Regions from separate parts of the Pontibacter sp. JAM-7 genome, predicted to be linked through region 2. Evidence: riboswitches for the same ligand, from Rfam matches in the RefSeq annotation. Region 2 holds a riboswitch; the other holds the start of a gene.
The links. Region 2 has a riboswitch for cyclic di-GMP ahead of ACFVYJ_RS12990 (MBL fold metallo-hydrolase). Riboswitches for the same ligand answer to the same signal wherever they lie in the genome.
Positions count from the first base shown of each region.

Region 1 (8,050 bases), on a different contig from region 2:
TTTGCCCAGCGTTTCGGATCGTACCTTATTCTCTCGCTGCACATAGGTGCCGAGCAGAGCCCGGTCACATACGATATTAACCAGCCGTGGGATACCCTTAGTAAGCTGATACAGGCGCTTAATGGATGCTGCAGGAAACAACTGGCACTCAACACCGGCAATGGACAAACGATGAGAGATATAGCCTGCCAATTCATCCTGCCGCAATGCCCTTAAATGGTAACGCGCCGTGATTCGCTGATTTAACTGCCGTAGTTCCGGACGCTGCAATAAGTCCAATAGCTCTGGCTGGCCAATCAAAATGATCTGCAATAATTTTTGCGTATTAGTTTCAAGATTGGTGAGCAAGCGGATAGTTTCCAGTACATCCACCGACAAGTTCTGTGCTTCATCGATAATTAATACGGTGTGCCGGTTACTGCGATAATTTTCCAGCAAATGCTGATTAAGTGCATCAACATATTCCTTCATCTCACTGGAGCCGCTGTAACTGATCGCCAAATCATCGCAGATGGCGGACAGCAGTTCTTTAACGGTGTATTTCGGGTTCAGCACCAGAGCAATTTCCGTCTGCTCCGGCATCTGCTCCAGCAAGCAGCGGCAGACGGTGGTTTTGCCGGTGCCCACTTCTCCGGTCAGCAAGATAAAACCACCATTACTACCGACCCCATATAGCAGGTGCGCCAGCGCCTCTCGGTGCTGTTCACTCATATATAGGAAGCGAGGATCCGGTGCGATGGAAAAAGGCGCTTCTGTCAGACCAAAATAGTTGTTGTACATCGAGGCCCCGGTGCTGAGAAATACTGCATAGACTTAATGACAGTTTACATCCTAATTGTTAATTCGTTGTGTATTAATATACACAGCACCGGGCACCTGTAAGTTTTTATTAAAGTTTTCATTAAATTTTGTTCAGCTTGTGTACAGTTTACATGCGAAGGTTTCAGTCATAATGACCATCCTGTAACTACAATTAGATACATAAGGACATACCGCGACGGAATTACCCGCTGCACCAGCCCCCCCTAATGGTGACGTCATGAATACGGAATTCTCACTTGCGAACCCAAGTGATACGACGGTTCGTAAAGCGCTCTATCTAGATTTGGCTGAGTATCACCAAAACGACATTGATACCTTTGAGTTTTCAAACTGGGCGATCGACCGGGTGACGAACCTGCATCAGGCTAAATCCCATATGGAGCATTACCCCTATCTTGTCGGCATGGTATACCTCAGTAACCTGACACCTGAACAGCACGAGCAGATTATTACCATCATTAATTCCGACTACACCCGTAGCTGGATTGCTCTGATTGAACATCGCGATCTGCTGGATAGCCAATTCCGGCGTCTGATCTATGAGAACTTCTATGACTACTTCACCCTGCCACTAAAAGACAACTTCCGGTTTTTGAAAACCGTACTGGGGCATGCCTATGGCATCGCCTATTTACGCGCAATAGAGCATGATGCTGCAGAGGAATACACCGAATACTCTGAAATGGTGGGTGCCAGCAACAAAATTCGCCAAGTGTTCGATGGTATTCGTAAAGTCGCCGGTGTCGATGCCCCGGTATTAATCAGCGGAGATACCGGTACCGGCAAAGAAATGGTGGCGCGGGCGATTCATCAACGCTCCGACCGGGCCGAGGGACCTTTTATCGCAGTTAATTGTGGTGCCCTGCCAGATACCTTGATTCACGCAGAGTTGTTTGGCTTTGAAAAAGGTGCCTTTACCGGTGCCTATAAACAGAAGATTGGTAAGATTGAAGCCGCTCAGGGTGGCACGATATTCCTCGATGAAATTGGTGATTTGCCGCTAGAACTTCAGGTTTATCTACTGCGGTTTCTGGAAGAGTCCACCATCGAGCGTCTGGGTGGCAACGACAGTCATCATGTGAATGCCCGCATCATCGCCGCCAGCCATGTCAACTTAGAAGAAGCGGTCGATCAGGGGCATTTTCGCGAAGATCTGTTTTATCGCCTGAATGTACTGAATATCCATGTCCCCTCTCTGGCAGAGCGATTTGAAGATATTGAGCTACTGGCGTATTACTTCTTTCGCAAGTTTTCCGATGAATATGGCTTGAACGCTCAAGGCTTTACCCGCAAGGCATTAATGGCGATGAACAGCCATCCCTGGCCCGGTAATATCCGTGAGATGATCAACCGTATTCGCCGTGCATTAGTCATGACTGAAAACCGTTTGATTACCCCCGCTGACCTTGGCCTTGATCTTGGTTATACACCGGTAGATGTTGTGTCATTGGATGAGGCACGGCAAAAAGCCGAAGAGGTAGCGATCAAAAGCACCTTGCACTACGCCCATAACAATATTTCCAAAACCGCCAAGATGCTGGGCATCTCACGCGTTACCCTATACCGACTCATTGACAAATACGGACTGAAATAAAGCAGGCTGGCCAAAAGCCGCTTTTTGTTTCACTGGCTTTACATTTTCAACCGGCCACAAACCTGCATTAAATTTTATGCAATTGTTTTCATTGCATTTTTTTTATATGGCTCAATCTTTGCGATATTCCTTGCACCATCATTGAATATCGCCCATAGCGGGGCTACCGGTTTGAATATGAAAGAATTGCTACCCAGTACCGAGCATCAGGCTGAAGACGAAGAGTCCGGCACTGTAGTTGCCGCGCAGTTCCGTCCTGTTGCCGGCCGCCACCTGCGGCGTACTAACCACAAAAAATCCAACCCGTCTGAAGTCTTCATTGTCCTTTGGGACGAACTGGACAGTGTCCATCCACACGATCATTTCTGAACTTCGCGTCTCCTTCCCTATTTTCTCCCTGCGTTAACAACTGCCCTCCCACTGCATCCCCCGTGCTGTTTACATGTTGTTAATCTATATCAAACAAACGCTTGTTTTATTCCACAATTGTATAAGACTTGTACAGTTGTAAATGCTAGGATGCACCTAAGTTCACAGATGTGACATGTTGTACAGTCGTTGAACAGGTTTGACGCTGGTAGCAGGCGCCCACCGAGCGGAACGGGTTAGGGGAACACATCAAGGCTGATTATGCGGCTACGGCTGTAACAAAATTCAATACAAAACTTATGTAAGGCGGGTGGGAAAACAGTACCACCTTGAAAGATCCTCTTCCGAAAGGGCACAACCCGAGTAATTGGGTGTCGCAAAGCTCCGGATCCTCCTTGTGAGGATGGCCGAACTACCGAAGGAGAGCGTTTCCGACAGATTTTGCGCGTTGGGGATCTTAGCTTAAATGTTGCGGAGATTCCCATGAAAAAGCGGCTTTCCCTTGTTGCTGTCCTTGGCATGTGTGCCACTGTATATTCTGCAGGCTATCTGCAAACGAGCACCCAATCTTCAGTGCCCGCATTGTCTACTGTTGAAGGACAATTGATCCGAATCGTCGAAGACTTTGCCTCCGGTGATTATCGTGAGCACAACTTCGTACAAACCAGCACGGGTGAACGTATCTCCCTACAAGGACTCGAGTTGCCTGAACATCTTTTAACAGGCCAACCAGTCATCCTGAATAACATCACTGCTGATGCCGGACATAAAGCCGTTGCTGCTGACACCAGCCTGATAGTCATGGGCGCTAATGGTGCCGAGTCCGCCGGCAGCGAAGGCATTCTGAGCGGTAGTTTAGGCGAACGTAAAGTCGCAGTACTGATGGTGAATTTTCAGGATCAACCCAGTGACAAACCCTGGTCCGCTGCACAGGTTGATAACAATGTATTCACTCAGGTGAACGACTTTATTCAGGAAAACTCCTATAACCAAACCTGGTTAAGCGGCAATGTGTTTGGCTGGTATACCGTACCCGTTGATGGTTATGCCGGTAGCTGTCCCTCCAACTGGGATGACCTGGCGATGAATATGGCAACAGGTGCCGGCGTTAACCTAAGTGGTTATGATCACCTGATCTTTATGTTGCCACCGGGCAGCAACTGTAGCACCAATGCTGGCACCATTGGCGGCTCCCCCTCCCGGGCCTGGATCAGCTCGGCGCTGGACACCCGTGTTGTCGCACATGAGTTCAGCCATAATCTGGGGTTGTACCATGCACATGCCATGGACTGCGTAGGCGATACTGAAACCACCAGTTGTACCAATCTAATCTACGGTGACTTCCTGGATATCATGGGTAGCCAGATTGGCCATATGAATGCATTTAACAAAACCCGCCTGGGTTGGCTGGACTATGGTGTATCGCCCGATATTACAACTGTGACCAGCTCTGGCACCTACCAAATTTCGCCGATCGCCAGTAATACCAATGAGGTTAAAGCACTGCGTATCCCACGTGGCACTGACGCCTCCGGCGCACAACGCTGGTACTACCTTGAGTACCGTCAGCCTATCGGTTGGGACAGTGAGCCGTTTGAACCAGGACTGTACAAATACCCTGAAAACATTGCCAATGGTGTCATTATCCACACCGCAACTGAAGGCGATGGCAACAGTAGTTACCTGTTAGATATGACCCCGGAAACCGTCACTGTATTGCCTGGTTTTGACCTTTATGATGCGGCACTGGAAGTCGGTCAGAGCTTTACCGATTCAGACGCGGGCATTACCGTCAATGTCGTCACCAATGACAGCAATGGCATCACCGTTGCCATTGCCATGGATGACCAGCCAGCACCCAGCAATACCGCACCTGTTGCGCAAAATGACAGTGCCACCACCAGCGAAAGTGCTGCAGTAAGCATTGCCGTACTGGCTAATGACAACGATGCCGATGGTGACAATCTGAGCATTACCGGTACCAGTGGTGTGAATGGCAGTGTCAGCATCAGTGGTGGCAATTTGATATTCACCCCCAATACCGGCTTTAGTGGCGTTGAAACCTTCAGCTACAGCATCAGTGATGGTAACGGCGGCAGCGACTCTGCCAATGTCAGTGTTAATGTAACCGCCAGTAACAACGCGCCGGTGGCAGTCAATGACAGCGCCTCAACCCAGGCCAATACCAGTGTTTCGATTGCAGTACTGGCCAATGACTATGATGCGGATGGTGACGCCCTGAGTATTACCGGCACCAGCGGAGTAAATGGCGGCGTCACCATCAGTGGTGGCAACCTGGTGTTTACCCCGGCAAACGGTTTTAGCGGCACTGAAATATTTAACTACAGCGTTACTGATGGCCAGGGCGGTTATGCTACCGGGTCTGTTTCCGTCACTGTCAGTGCCTCAGCCAACAACGCCCCGCTGGCACAGAACGACTTGGTAACCATCAGCAGTAAAACCAGTGTCATCATTGCGGTACTATCCAATGACAGTGACCCAGAGGGTGACAGCCTGAGCCTGGTCAGCTTTGATCAAGGCCGCTATGGCAGCGTGTCCCGCAATGGTAACCAGTTGATTTACACCCCAGGTAAACGCTTTAAAAGCAGTGATACCTTCAGTTATACCATCAGTGATGGCAACCTGAGCGCCAACGCCAGTGTGACCATCCAACTGTCTGACAGCGGTAGCGATGGCACCACCAGCGGCGGCAGTAAAGGCGGCGGTAAAGGTGGCAAGGGCCCCAACAAATAATTGCACAACAAAAAGGGCACCTTACGGTGCCCTTTCTTATTGCAGCAGACCTTTAAGGTAAAGGCAGCAGGTATGGGTTGTCATCGGGATGCGGACAAGCCGATGGCAAGCCTGGGGTGCTTGAGTAACAGATTGAGCAATCTGCATCATCAGATGCAAACACACCTGTACCCGAGAACACACCCTGCGCAGTGACACCTGCGGTGTTACTGAACAATGCTTCTGGTGTATCTAACAGGTCAGCCAGTACGGTGTAGACCGAATGGGTACCCGGATCCCACATCATGGTGTCGCCGGTAGGTGCAGCCGGGAAGTAACACAGTGATAGTGGGTAACTTTCACCTGCCAGCAGATTTGGCAGTGGCATTGGGCTATCCAACGCGACTGTATCTGTCAGCATGACATTGGTGAGCGTTTCATCAGCACCTGTATTGGTGACTGTGATATCAACACAGGCTTCAACACCAAGGATAGTGCCACCGTCATGAGGGACCTCAACCAGACGAATCATTGGGTCACCACAAGATTTCACGATGTCGATAGAAGGCGGCGCAAAATCCGGACAGGTAGTATTGCCGTCATCGCTAACTGATGGCTCGTGCGCAAACTCAGTATCCGCACTGACAGTCACTTCGTTATAACCCGAAGCTGGCAGCGGGCTTGGCACCGTACAGGCCACGTTAATGACCGCAGAAGCGCCTTCAGCCAAAGACACCGGTACATTACTGATATTACAACCCGCAATGGACTCATTGACCTGGAAGTTACTTAAAATACCGTCACCGGTATTGGTTACGGTAACTTCATAGTTATAGGTTGCACCATCAGCACCACCGTTAACTAACACCGGTGCTGCAGGACAGTCTTTGACAACATCGATATCAGGGTCACCCGGAAAATAGCAGAATGAGATATGGCTTAAGCCACTGTTTTTGCCATTTTGGGGGTTAACTGGTGAGTGCAGGTTACCATCCGCATTGATGCCGGAACCGTCATAGTCATACAGGTTACCGCCGATCGGACCACCCTTAACAAAAATACCGTGTATCGTGCCCTGAAAGTTCGACCAGGAAAACGTATTGTTACTGCCCAATACGATAGTTACCCAATCATTATTCAGGTATTGGTCCGGGCTAAGTTTTACCTCCAATAACCCGGGTACATCACCGTAGAGATCTAAACAAGTTAGATTACCCTCATGTACCATAGGCGTAATGCCACCCGGAACCGTAGCCGTTCCGGCGTAGTCCTGAAGGTCCGCATACGCAGTCATACTCCACATCAAAGCCAATACGGCACCGGCAAATCCCAGGCCGCACCGCTTAATGTAAGCAGCTATTGCGTGTTTATTAAGCAGGGACATACCGCTACCCTCCTTTCGCTTTGATTGCTTGTACCAGCGACTTTGGCTGGTACAGACGACCGTTTTCGAAATGCCGCCTTGCGGCGTATCTGCTAGCAGGGAGGCATTCCGCTCCCGCTCTCGTGATCAGGGTCCTTAGACAAAGGCCACAAGGAGCTCAGAAATAGCAATGCATAACTCACACCAGACTGGTATGTACATGAAATACCAAGGTTTTATAAAAGACTAAAATCGGCAAATGACAATAACTGTCAGGAAGGTGTTACATATCCCGAGATAACACCACTTTAGTGTTCAGAATATGTAACGGATAGTACGGCAAGTCACTGAAACAACTTGCCAACCAAACGGTATAACCCTCAGGCGGGTTTTAATTTTTGTAATACACTGTAACAGCCAACCAATATGAGTCCAGCCGCTAATCCTGCCATACCCTCTAACACAATGGTGACAACACTATGCACCCCACCAGACAGGTTAAGCTGAAGTAACATAGCCTCCAGCACATGATGTACCAGAGGTACGGTATGGGTAAGGATGCCACCGCCCACCAGAAACATCGCCAGGGTGCCCACGATGGCAAGCAACTTCATGAGTAGCGGTGCAAAAGTAAGAATAAAGCGACCCAAATGGCGGGTAACTGTCAGCGCGCCGGGTTTCTGGTAAAGGTACAGACCGAGATCGTCCAGTTTGACAATCGCGGCCACCAAACCGTACACCCCGACGGTAATAAGCAGCGCCACAACAATTAACACACTGATCTGCGTGGGCAGAGGTGTAGCAGCCACCACACCCAGCGTAATTACGATAATCTCTGCAGAGAGTATAAAATCGGTGCGAATAGCGCCTTTGATTTTACTCGCCTCATCCAGTGGCTGTGGCGGATGGGCAGTTTTATGTTGACGGTGAAACAGCTTCTCAAGCACTTTTTCAGCACCCTCAAAACACAGAAACAACCCGCCCAGCAATAACAGAATACTCACCGCCCAAGGCAGGAAATAACTGATCAATAGTGCCGCGGGTACCAGAATGGCTTTATTCAGCAGCGAGCCTTTGGCCACGGCCCATACCACTGGCAGTTCACGGTCCGCTTTCACCCCGGATACCTGTTGAGCATTCAGTGCCAGGTCGTCACCCAATACCCCTGA
Region 1 is NZ_JBLYIF020000002.1:36,057-44,106, reverse strand. Features, by position in the region: gene ACFVYJ_RS02430 (ExeA family protein) at 1-780, opposite strand, end outside; gene ACFVYJ_RS02425 (sigma-54 dependent transcriptional regulator) at 1,040-2,416, shown strand; gene ACFVYJ_RS02420 (hypothetical protein) at 2,594-2,785, shown strand; cyclic di-GMP riboswitch class I at 3,127-3,205, shown strand; gene ACFVYJ_RS02415 (Ig-like domain-containing protein) at 3,269-5,539, shown strand; gene ACFVYJ_RS02410 (COG1470 family protein) at 5,592-6,902, opposite strand; gene ACFVYJ_RS02405 (DUF808 domain-containing protein) at 7,262-8,050, opposite strand, start outside.
Region 1: linked by a shared signal. The riboswitch ahead of ACFVYJ_RS02415 (Ig-like domain-containing protein) and the one ahead of ACFVYJ_RS12990 (MBL fold metallo-hydrolase) in region 2 are both predicted to bind cyclic di-GMP.

Region 2 (8,050 bases):
TACGTCTGGTCCTTACACGGACCCGGAAGCGCAGATCGATGTACGCAAAGGTTTGAATCCGCTGCGGGCAAGCTGGATTGCTGAGCGTGATGACTCAGAACAGCTAGAGCAGCTAACGTCAGAGTATGGGCGTGTGCGAGAGGCGGATCTTCGCCTGGATGCCCTGCGTTTCCATTTGCAGCGCAAACCCCTGCGTGCCAAAAGCGGCAAGAATGTGTCTCAGCTGCATTATGCACGCAAGGGTATTATTACGCCGGAGATGGAATATATCGCGATTCGCGAAAATATGAAGCTGGCAAAGGCGCGTGCTGAGGGTAACCTTATTGCAGAACAGCATCCGGGAGAAAACTTCGGAGCCTATATGCCTGAAGAGATTACGCCTGAATTTGTGCGCAAAGAAGTGGCAGAAGGCCGCGCTATTATTCCTGCCAATATTAACCATCCTGAGCTTGAGCCGATGATCATCGGGCGTAATTTCCTGGTGAAGATTAATGGTAATATTGGTAACTCTGCGCTCTCTTCAAGTATTGAAGAGGAAGTGGAAAAGATGACCTGGGGTATCCGCTGGGGTGCAGATACCATCATGGATCTTTCTACCGGCAAGAATATTCATGAGACCCGGGAGTGGATTATTCGGAACTCTCCGGTGCCGATCGGTACTGTGCCAATCTACCAGGCGCTGGAAAAGGTGAATGGTGTTGCTGAAGACCTGAACTGGGAAGTGTTTCGCGATACGTTGATTGAGCAGGCAGAACAGGGTGTGGACTACTTCACCATTCATGCGGGTGTGTTGCTGCGCTATGTACCAATGACAGCTAAACGCATGACAGGCATTGTCTCGCGTGGTGGCTCTATCATGGCCAAATGGTGCTTAGCCCATCACCAGGAAAACTTTCTGTATACCCATTTCGAAGATATCTGTGAGATCTGCAAAGCCTATGATGTTTCGTTCTCGCTGGGAGACGGTTTGCGTCCAGGGTCAGTTTACGATGCGAATGATGAAGCGCAGTTTGCTGAACTGGAAACCCTGGGTGAGTTGACTAAGATCGCCTGGGAGCATGATGTGCAGGTGATGATTGAAGGTCCGGGCCATGTGCCTATGCACATGATTAAAGAAAACATGGATAAACAGCTCACAGAGTGCCATGAAGCGCCGTTTTACACACTGGGTCCATTGACCACAGATATTGCCCCTGGTTATGACCATATTACCTCGGGTATTGGTGCTGCGATGATCGGCTGGTATGGCTGTGCCATGCTTTGTTACGTGACGCCAAAAGAGCATCTAGGGCTGCCGAATAAGGATGATGTAAAAACCGGTATCATCACCTACAAGATTGCTGCTCATGCGGCGGATCTGGCGAAAGGCCACCCAGGTGCGCAAATTCGTGATAATGCGATGTCCAAGGCGCGTTTTGAGTTTCGCTGGGAAGATCAGTTTAATATTGGTTTGGATCCAGATACGGCTAAAGCGTTCCATGATGAAACCCTGCCTAAGGAATCTGCCAAAGTGGCACACTTCTGCTCAATGTGTGGGCCGAAGTTCTGTTCCATGAAAATTTCGCAGGAAGTACGTGAACTGGATGCCGATCAGGTTGCGGCGATAAATGCGCAGGCTGAACAAGGCATGCAGGATAAATCAGCGGAGTTTAAGGCAACGGGTGCCGAGATATATCACAAGCTGTAATAAAAAAGGGCGAACCGCGGTTCGCCCTTTTTTTGTAATAAATTTGTAGTCAGGAAAAACCGATCTGCAGATCCCAGAACTTTTCAATTTCCTTCAGCTGACTGCTTAGTTGTGAGAATGATGTGTCATTCATCACGTCTTCAGCATTAATCTGATCCAGCTGCTTATCAAACATTTCCTGAACCAGGTCATGGATTGCCTTGCCTTTGTCGCTAAGGCTGATGCGAACTGAGCGTTGATCGTGCTCGGATCGGACCTGATTTATGTAACCATTGGAAACTAGCTTTTTCAGGTTATATGACACATTGGAACCGAGGTAGTAGCCACGTGTTCTTAACTCACCTGCAGTCATTTCGCGATCTGAAATATTGTGCATCAACAGGGCTTGCACACTGTTAACATCGGTGTAACCCAATGAATCTAGACGAAGTTTCAACAGATCGAGAATCCGTCGATGTAGACGTTCAATAAGACGCATACAGTCTAGAAAGTCAGCAGATGAGTCCGCTGGATGGGTCTTGGAAGAGGTTTCCATATATGGGTTCCCTGTTAGTAACAGCTTGTATCTTTAAAGATATTATTCTTCATCGGTCGTTTATGGAAAGTTTTTAGGCATTTTTTGCAATTTAATGAAAAATTGTATCGTGATTAAATTGCTTTTGCACCGATGTCTGTTAATCTTACGTTAAGGTTTGTTGGTTGGACCAGTCCTGTTTCAATCAGCTTTCCGTCTCCAGCAAAGGATCCTCTCTCGATAAAGGCAAACCGTACGCAAGTACGGGACGCAAAGTTCAGAGTCCCACGTGGATGGTCTGGCTACCGAACGAGAGGGATCTTTTTCTAAGTGCGGACCAATCGTCACCGGCAATAGCAAACCGCAAGTATAAAACATCCCGTTTAGTTTCGCTGCAACACTGTTGATGCTGCATGTGACCAGTTCAGGTATGTGGATTTCTTATCACTCTCAGCTAACTCTGTTAGAGTTGACGCAGGTTCTGCGCCAGTTAAAAGGTAGGCTGATAGCAATATTACGCAGATGGTAGCAAATTCAGCGCAAGTTTTTGTCCCTCAGATTAAGAGTAAATTCAAACAAGTTTATGAAATTCAGAACAATTCCTGTAACGCCATTTCAGCAAAACTGTACGCTGATCTGGTGTGAAGAGACTAAAAAAGCGGCTGTGGTTGATCCTGGTGGTGAAGTGGAACGTATTCTGTCTGCGGTCACAGAGGAAGGTGTGGTACTTGAAAAAGTGCTACTGACCCATGCCCATATTGACCATGCTGGAGGCACAGCTGAGTTGATGCAGACGCACAAGCTGCCTGTGGAAGGGCCGCATATCGATGATAAATTCTGGATCGATGGTATGGCAGAGCAGAGCCGGATGTTTAATTTTCCCGTATGCGATAGTTTTACCCCTGACCGTTGGCTAAATGATCAGGATCAGGTGGCAGTGGGTAACCAGAGGTTAGAGGTGATTCACTGCCCCGGGCATACGCCCGGTCATGTGGTGTTTTTTCATGCTGCGGAGAAGCTGTTATTAGTTGGTGATGTGCTCTTCAGGGGCTCCATCGGTCGCACTGACTTCCCTCGGGGCAATCATGCTGATCTCATTCAGGCGATTAAGGAAAAGATTCTGCCCTTGGGTGATGATGTCATGTTTATTCCGGGGCATGGACCTAATTCTGAGCTGGGTGTGGAGCGCCTCACCAACCCGTTTATTCGGTAGTCTCTTTCAGCGCAGAGCCTTCCCCTTTGCTCGCACTGGTAATGCCGCCACTGACTACAAACGTGGTCACTCGGCTGGCTTTGGCGTCTAAACGAGTTATACGGTCTTTAGGCACGATAATCAGATTGCCGGCAAAGTTGTAGGATTGGGGCAGGTAAACCGCCACGTCCTGTGCCAAGCCAAATTCATCAAGCTGGTCATTGGTAATAAACCCCATGGCCTTGATGGCGCCATCCGGTGTCAGGGTAACCAGTACAGGGGCCTCAAAGCTTTTCTGATCGCCAAGAAAAGCTTTAAATAGATCCTTTAAGGTGTTGTAAAGTAATTTAACAACCGGGGTCTTTTCCAGCAGGCGGTCAAGCCAGGACAGGACGATAGCCCCTAGGTAGTTTGAGGCAATTGCTCCGGTCAGTATGATTAATGCCAGCGTGCAGAGGCCTCCCAGTAACACTGTTTCTGCGCCGGGAGATATTGCAGGAAAAAATACCTGAATAACGCTACCAATGGCTGAAAATACGGTGTTATTCAACGCGGCGAAGATCAGGTAGACGAGATAGACAGTGAGCACCGCTGGTAGCAGTATCAGCAGGCCTTGAAAGAAGAACCTGATTAGGCTGCGAAATAACAACGGGTTTTTCATCTCTTAACGTTCCTTGATTGGTGGCACTTATTTGTGCAACAGAAGTGCGCGTTGAAACAGGGTCGGATCAAGCGGTTTTTTATTCGCGATGACATGCTTCAGCGGCGTGTCACAGATGGCGCCATTCTGCACCCCAATCATAATGTCAGAATAACCGGCACATAGATAATCGACCGCAGATGCCCCAAGGCAGGAGGCCAGAACTCGGTCATGACCTGAGGGGCTGCCGCCGCGCTGTATATGGCCCAATATGCAGACCTTGGCTATTTGCCCGTTTGCTTCGAGTTGGTGGGCGAGGCTATATGTCAGGCCGGGTTCAGGGCCTTCTGCTACGACGATGATGCCGCTAGAACCTTGTCCGGTACGTCGATTATTCGCCAGTTGAAAACAGATCGCATCGACCTCAACTTCATACTCAGGCACCACAATCATCTCCGCGCCGCAGGCAATGCCGACGTGGGTGGCAATAAATCCAGAGTTGCGTCCCATAACCTCTACCAAAAACAGGCTTTCATGAGATAGGGCGGTGTCACGAATTTTGTCAATGGCATCGAGTGCGGTATTAACCGCAGTGTCAAAGCCGATGGTGTCATCACTGCCAAAGATGTCATTGTCGATGGTGCCCGGTAGTCCGACCACTGGAATGCCACTTTCACGGCACAGTAAGTGAGCTCCCGTCAGTGAGCCGTCACCACCGATCACTACCAGGGCGTCAATTGTATTTTCCTGCAATATCTGAGCGCCACGCTGGCGTACTTTTGCATCTTTGAATGCCAGGCATCGGTCACTTTTCAGCAAGGTGCCGCCTCGTTGCACGATATTGGTGACAGACGCAGAGTTCATTTCTTCAAAGTCACCTGTGATTAACCCGCTATAACCGCGGTGTATGCCCACTACACGAATATCCTGATTGAGTGCTGCGCGCACGACGCCACGAATGGCTGGGTTCATGCCTGGCGAGTCGCCGCCGCTGGTCAAAACAGCAATGGCGCGTGGTTTTTGGGTTACAGAAAATGTTGGAATGGTATACATCGGCTTATGATCAGCTGGCTGTTTGGTTTCAGTGTAATCTAAGCTGCATGACAGAATCATCATGTGATCCAATTTATCGTGCGAATAATTCGGTCCAACATCTTAGGTTTGAGTATCGAGCATGGAACGTAAGCCATATCAGCGAATTGCTGCCAGCGTTATGGTGTATTTTGCGGAGTATCGCCTGAACTTTCAGGAAATAACCGAGGAGGCACAGGTTTTTTTCGAGGGTGCTGACTGGGGGGCGATTCAAACGCTTTCAGCACAGCGTATCGACCTGTATGAATCCATGGTGGTGGCGGCCGCTTCAGAGATGCAGCAGCTGTTAGGCGAGGCGTTGTATACACCAGAGTTATGGAATAAGGCTAAACCTTACTATCGTCGGCTATTGCAGCAGCGGACAGACCCGGAACTGGCGGAGACCTTTTATAACTCTGTGTACTGTCATGTTTTTCGCCACCGGCAGATAGACGATGAGCACATGTTCATTTTTTCATCCTGGCGGGAACGGCTGATTAATACGGGTGGTGCGATCTATCGTACATACCCATTGGCTGAATTGGGTGGTGTAAGACTGCTGTCCCGGTTATTACAAGATCTGCCGTTGCAAGCGCCCTGGGAAAATCTGCGTCGTGATATTCGTAATCTGGTGGTGCGGGCACGAGGTGTTCTGCCGTTAGCCAGGTTGTCGGAGCAGGGCGCGTCGGTGCAGGTTATTCGTAGTCTGTTTTATCGCAACAAAGCAGCCTATGTGGTGGGTAGGGTACATATTGCTGATCAGAGTATTCCTTTTGTATTGCCGATTCTCAATAACGAGCAGGGCGCATTATATGTGGATTCTTTGATCTGCGATGAGAATGATGTCTCCATTATCTTTAGCTTTACTCGTTCCTATTTCCTGGTTGATGTCGATATCCCATCTGAATTCGTGCGGTTTCTTCATACGTTAATTCCCGCAAAGTCTATACCGGAACTCTACAGTTCGATCGGTTTTTACAAGCAGGGTAAAGCGGAGTTCTTTCGTAGTTTTGTGGCGCACCTAGCGCAAAGCGAGGATCAGTTCATTATTGCACCGGGTATTAAAGGTATGGTTATGACCGTTTTCACGCTGCCCTCTTTTCCGGTCGTGTTCAAAATTATAAAAGACCGGTTTTCCTCTTCGAAACAGATTACCCGTGAGGGCGTGAAGGAAAAGTATCAATTGGTTAAGCGGCATGACCGGGTAGGCCGGATGGCGGATACCCAAGAGTTTACTAACTTCAGTTTTCCGAAAGCGCGTTTTTCCGAGGCGTTATTGCAAGAACTGCAATTGGTGGCTGCCAATAGTGTGGTGATTGAAGAGTCCAGGGTGATTATTCGCCACTTATGGACTGAGCGGTATATGACGCCACTGAATATTTATATCGATGATGCACTGTCGAGCAATGATGATACGGCGTTATTTAACGCCATTAACGAATATGGCAAAGCGATTAAGCAGTTGGCGGCGGCGAATATCTTTGCGGGCGATATGTTATTTAAAAACTTCGGTGTAACCCGGCATGGGCGGGTAGTGTTTTATGACTATGACGAAATTCTGTACCTTACCGAGTGCAACTTTCGCCGGATACCTGAACCTATGTACCCAGAGCAGGAGCTTTCGGGCGAACCTTGGTATTCGGTAAGTCAAAATGATGTGTTCCCGGAAGAGTTTTCTCTGTTAACGGCTTGTCACCCAAAAGTCAGGCGGTTGTTTAATGAATTACATGGTGACCTGTTATCGGTGGAATGCTGGTTAAGTATGCAATCTCAGGTACAGCAGGGTGTGCTGGTGGATGTGTTCCCATATCGCCAGCTGCATCGTTTCTCCCGCTCACATTAATATATTGATTTCCTTGAAAATCTTAGGAATGCCACTAGGCTGATAAGTGGCGTATTAATAAAAATGAGCATATTACACAGTGTCAGACTGATTAATGCAGGGAGAGAGTGATGCGAGCACAAAAAACATTGGTTTCCGCAGTCGTGGGTACTGCATTGGGCGTAGGTTTGACTGTTGCGGTGCCGACGGTTCAGGCGCAGGATTTCATAACCATCGGTACCGGTGGTGTGACTGGCGTGTATTACCCTACTGGTGGTGCGATCTGTCGGCTGGTCAACAAGGGGCGTAAAGAGCATGGTATTCGTTGTTCCGTAGAGTCTACCGGTGGTTCGGTCTACAACCTCAACACGATTCGTGCGGGTGAGTTGGACATGGGGGTAGCCCAGTCTGACTGGCAGTATCATGCTTACAAAGGCACCAGTAAATTTGAAGAGATGGGCGCTAACCCGGATTTAAGAGCCGTTTTCTCAGTGCATCCTGAGCCTTTTACGGTTGTTGCCAGAGCTGACTCAGGCATCAAAGATTTTGATGATATCAAGGGTAAGCGGGTCAATATTGGTAATCCGGGCTCGGGGCAGCGTGGGACGATTGAAGTTCTGATGAATGCTAAGGGCTTGACGCTGGACGATCTTGCTCTGGCTTCTGAACTGAAAGCATCGGAGCAGGCCAGTGCGCTCTGTGACAATAAGATTGATGTCATGGTTTATGTTGTGGGGCATCCAAGTGGTGCGATCAAAGAAGCAACTACCTCGTGTGACAGCACATTGGTAAACGTGAATGATGATGTGGTTAACAAGCTGGTGGGCGATAATAGCTATTACCGTAAAGCTGTTATCCCAGGTGGAATGTACCGTGGTAACCCGGATGATGTAATTACCTTTGGTGTGGGTGCAACCTTCGTATCTTCTGCTCAGGTGCCTGAAAAAGTTGTTTATCAGGTGGTGAAAGCAGTATTCGAAAACTTCGATGATTTTCGTAAGTTACACCCCGCTTTTGCCAATCTGAAAAAAGAGGAGATGATAAAAGATGGTTTGTCAGCACCGCTGCACCCGGGTGCGATGAAATACTATAAAGAAGCAGGCCTTCTATAAAAGCATCTGCCC
Region 2 is NZ_JBLYIF020000010.1:47,669-55,718, forward strand. Features, by position in the region: gene thiC (phosphomethylpyrimidine synthase ThiC) at 1-1,687, shown strand, start outside; gene ACFVYJ_RS12985 (MarR family winged helix-turn-helix transcriptional regulator) at 1,737-2,222, opposite strand; cyclic di-GMP riboswitch class I at 2,437-2,511, shown strand; gene ACFVYJ_RS12990 (MBL fold metallo-hydrolase) at 2,785-3,414, shown strand; gene ACFVYJ_RS12995 (DUF502 domain-containing protein) at 3,404-4,054, opposite strand; gene pfkA (6-phosphofructokinase) at 4,082-5,086, opposite strand; gene aceK (bifunctional isocitrate dehydrogenase kinase/phosphatase) at 5,208-6,947, shown strand; gene ACFVYJ_RS13010 (TAXI family TRAP transporter solute-binding subunit) at 7,058-8,038, shown strand.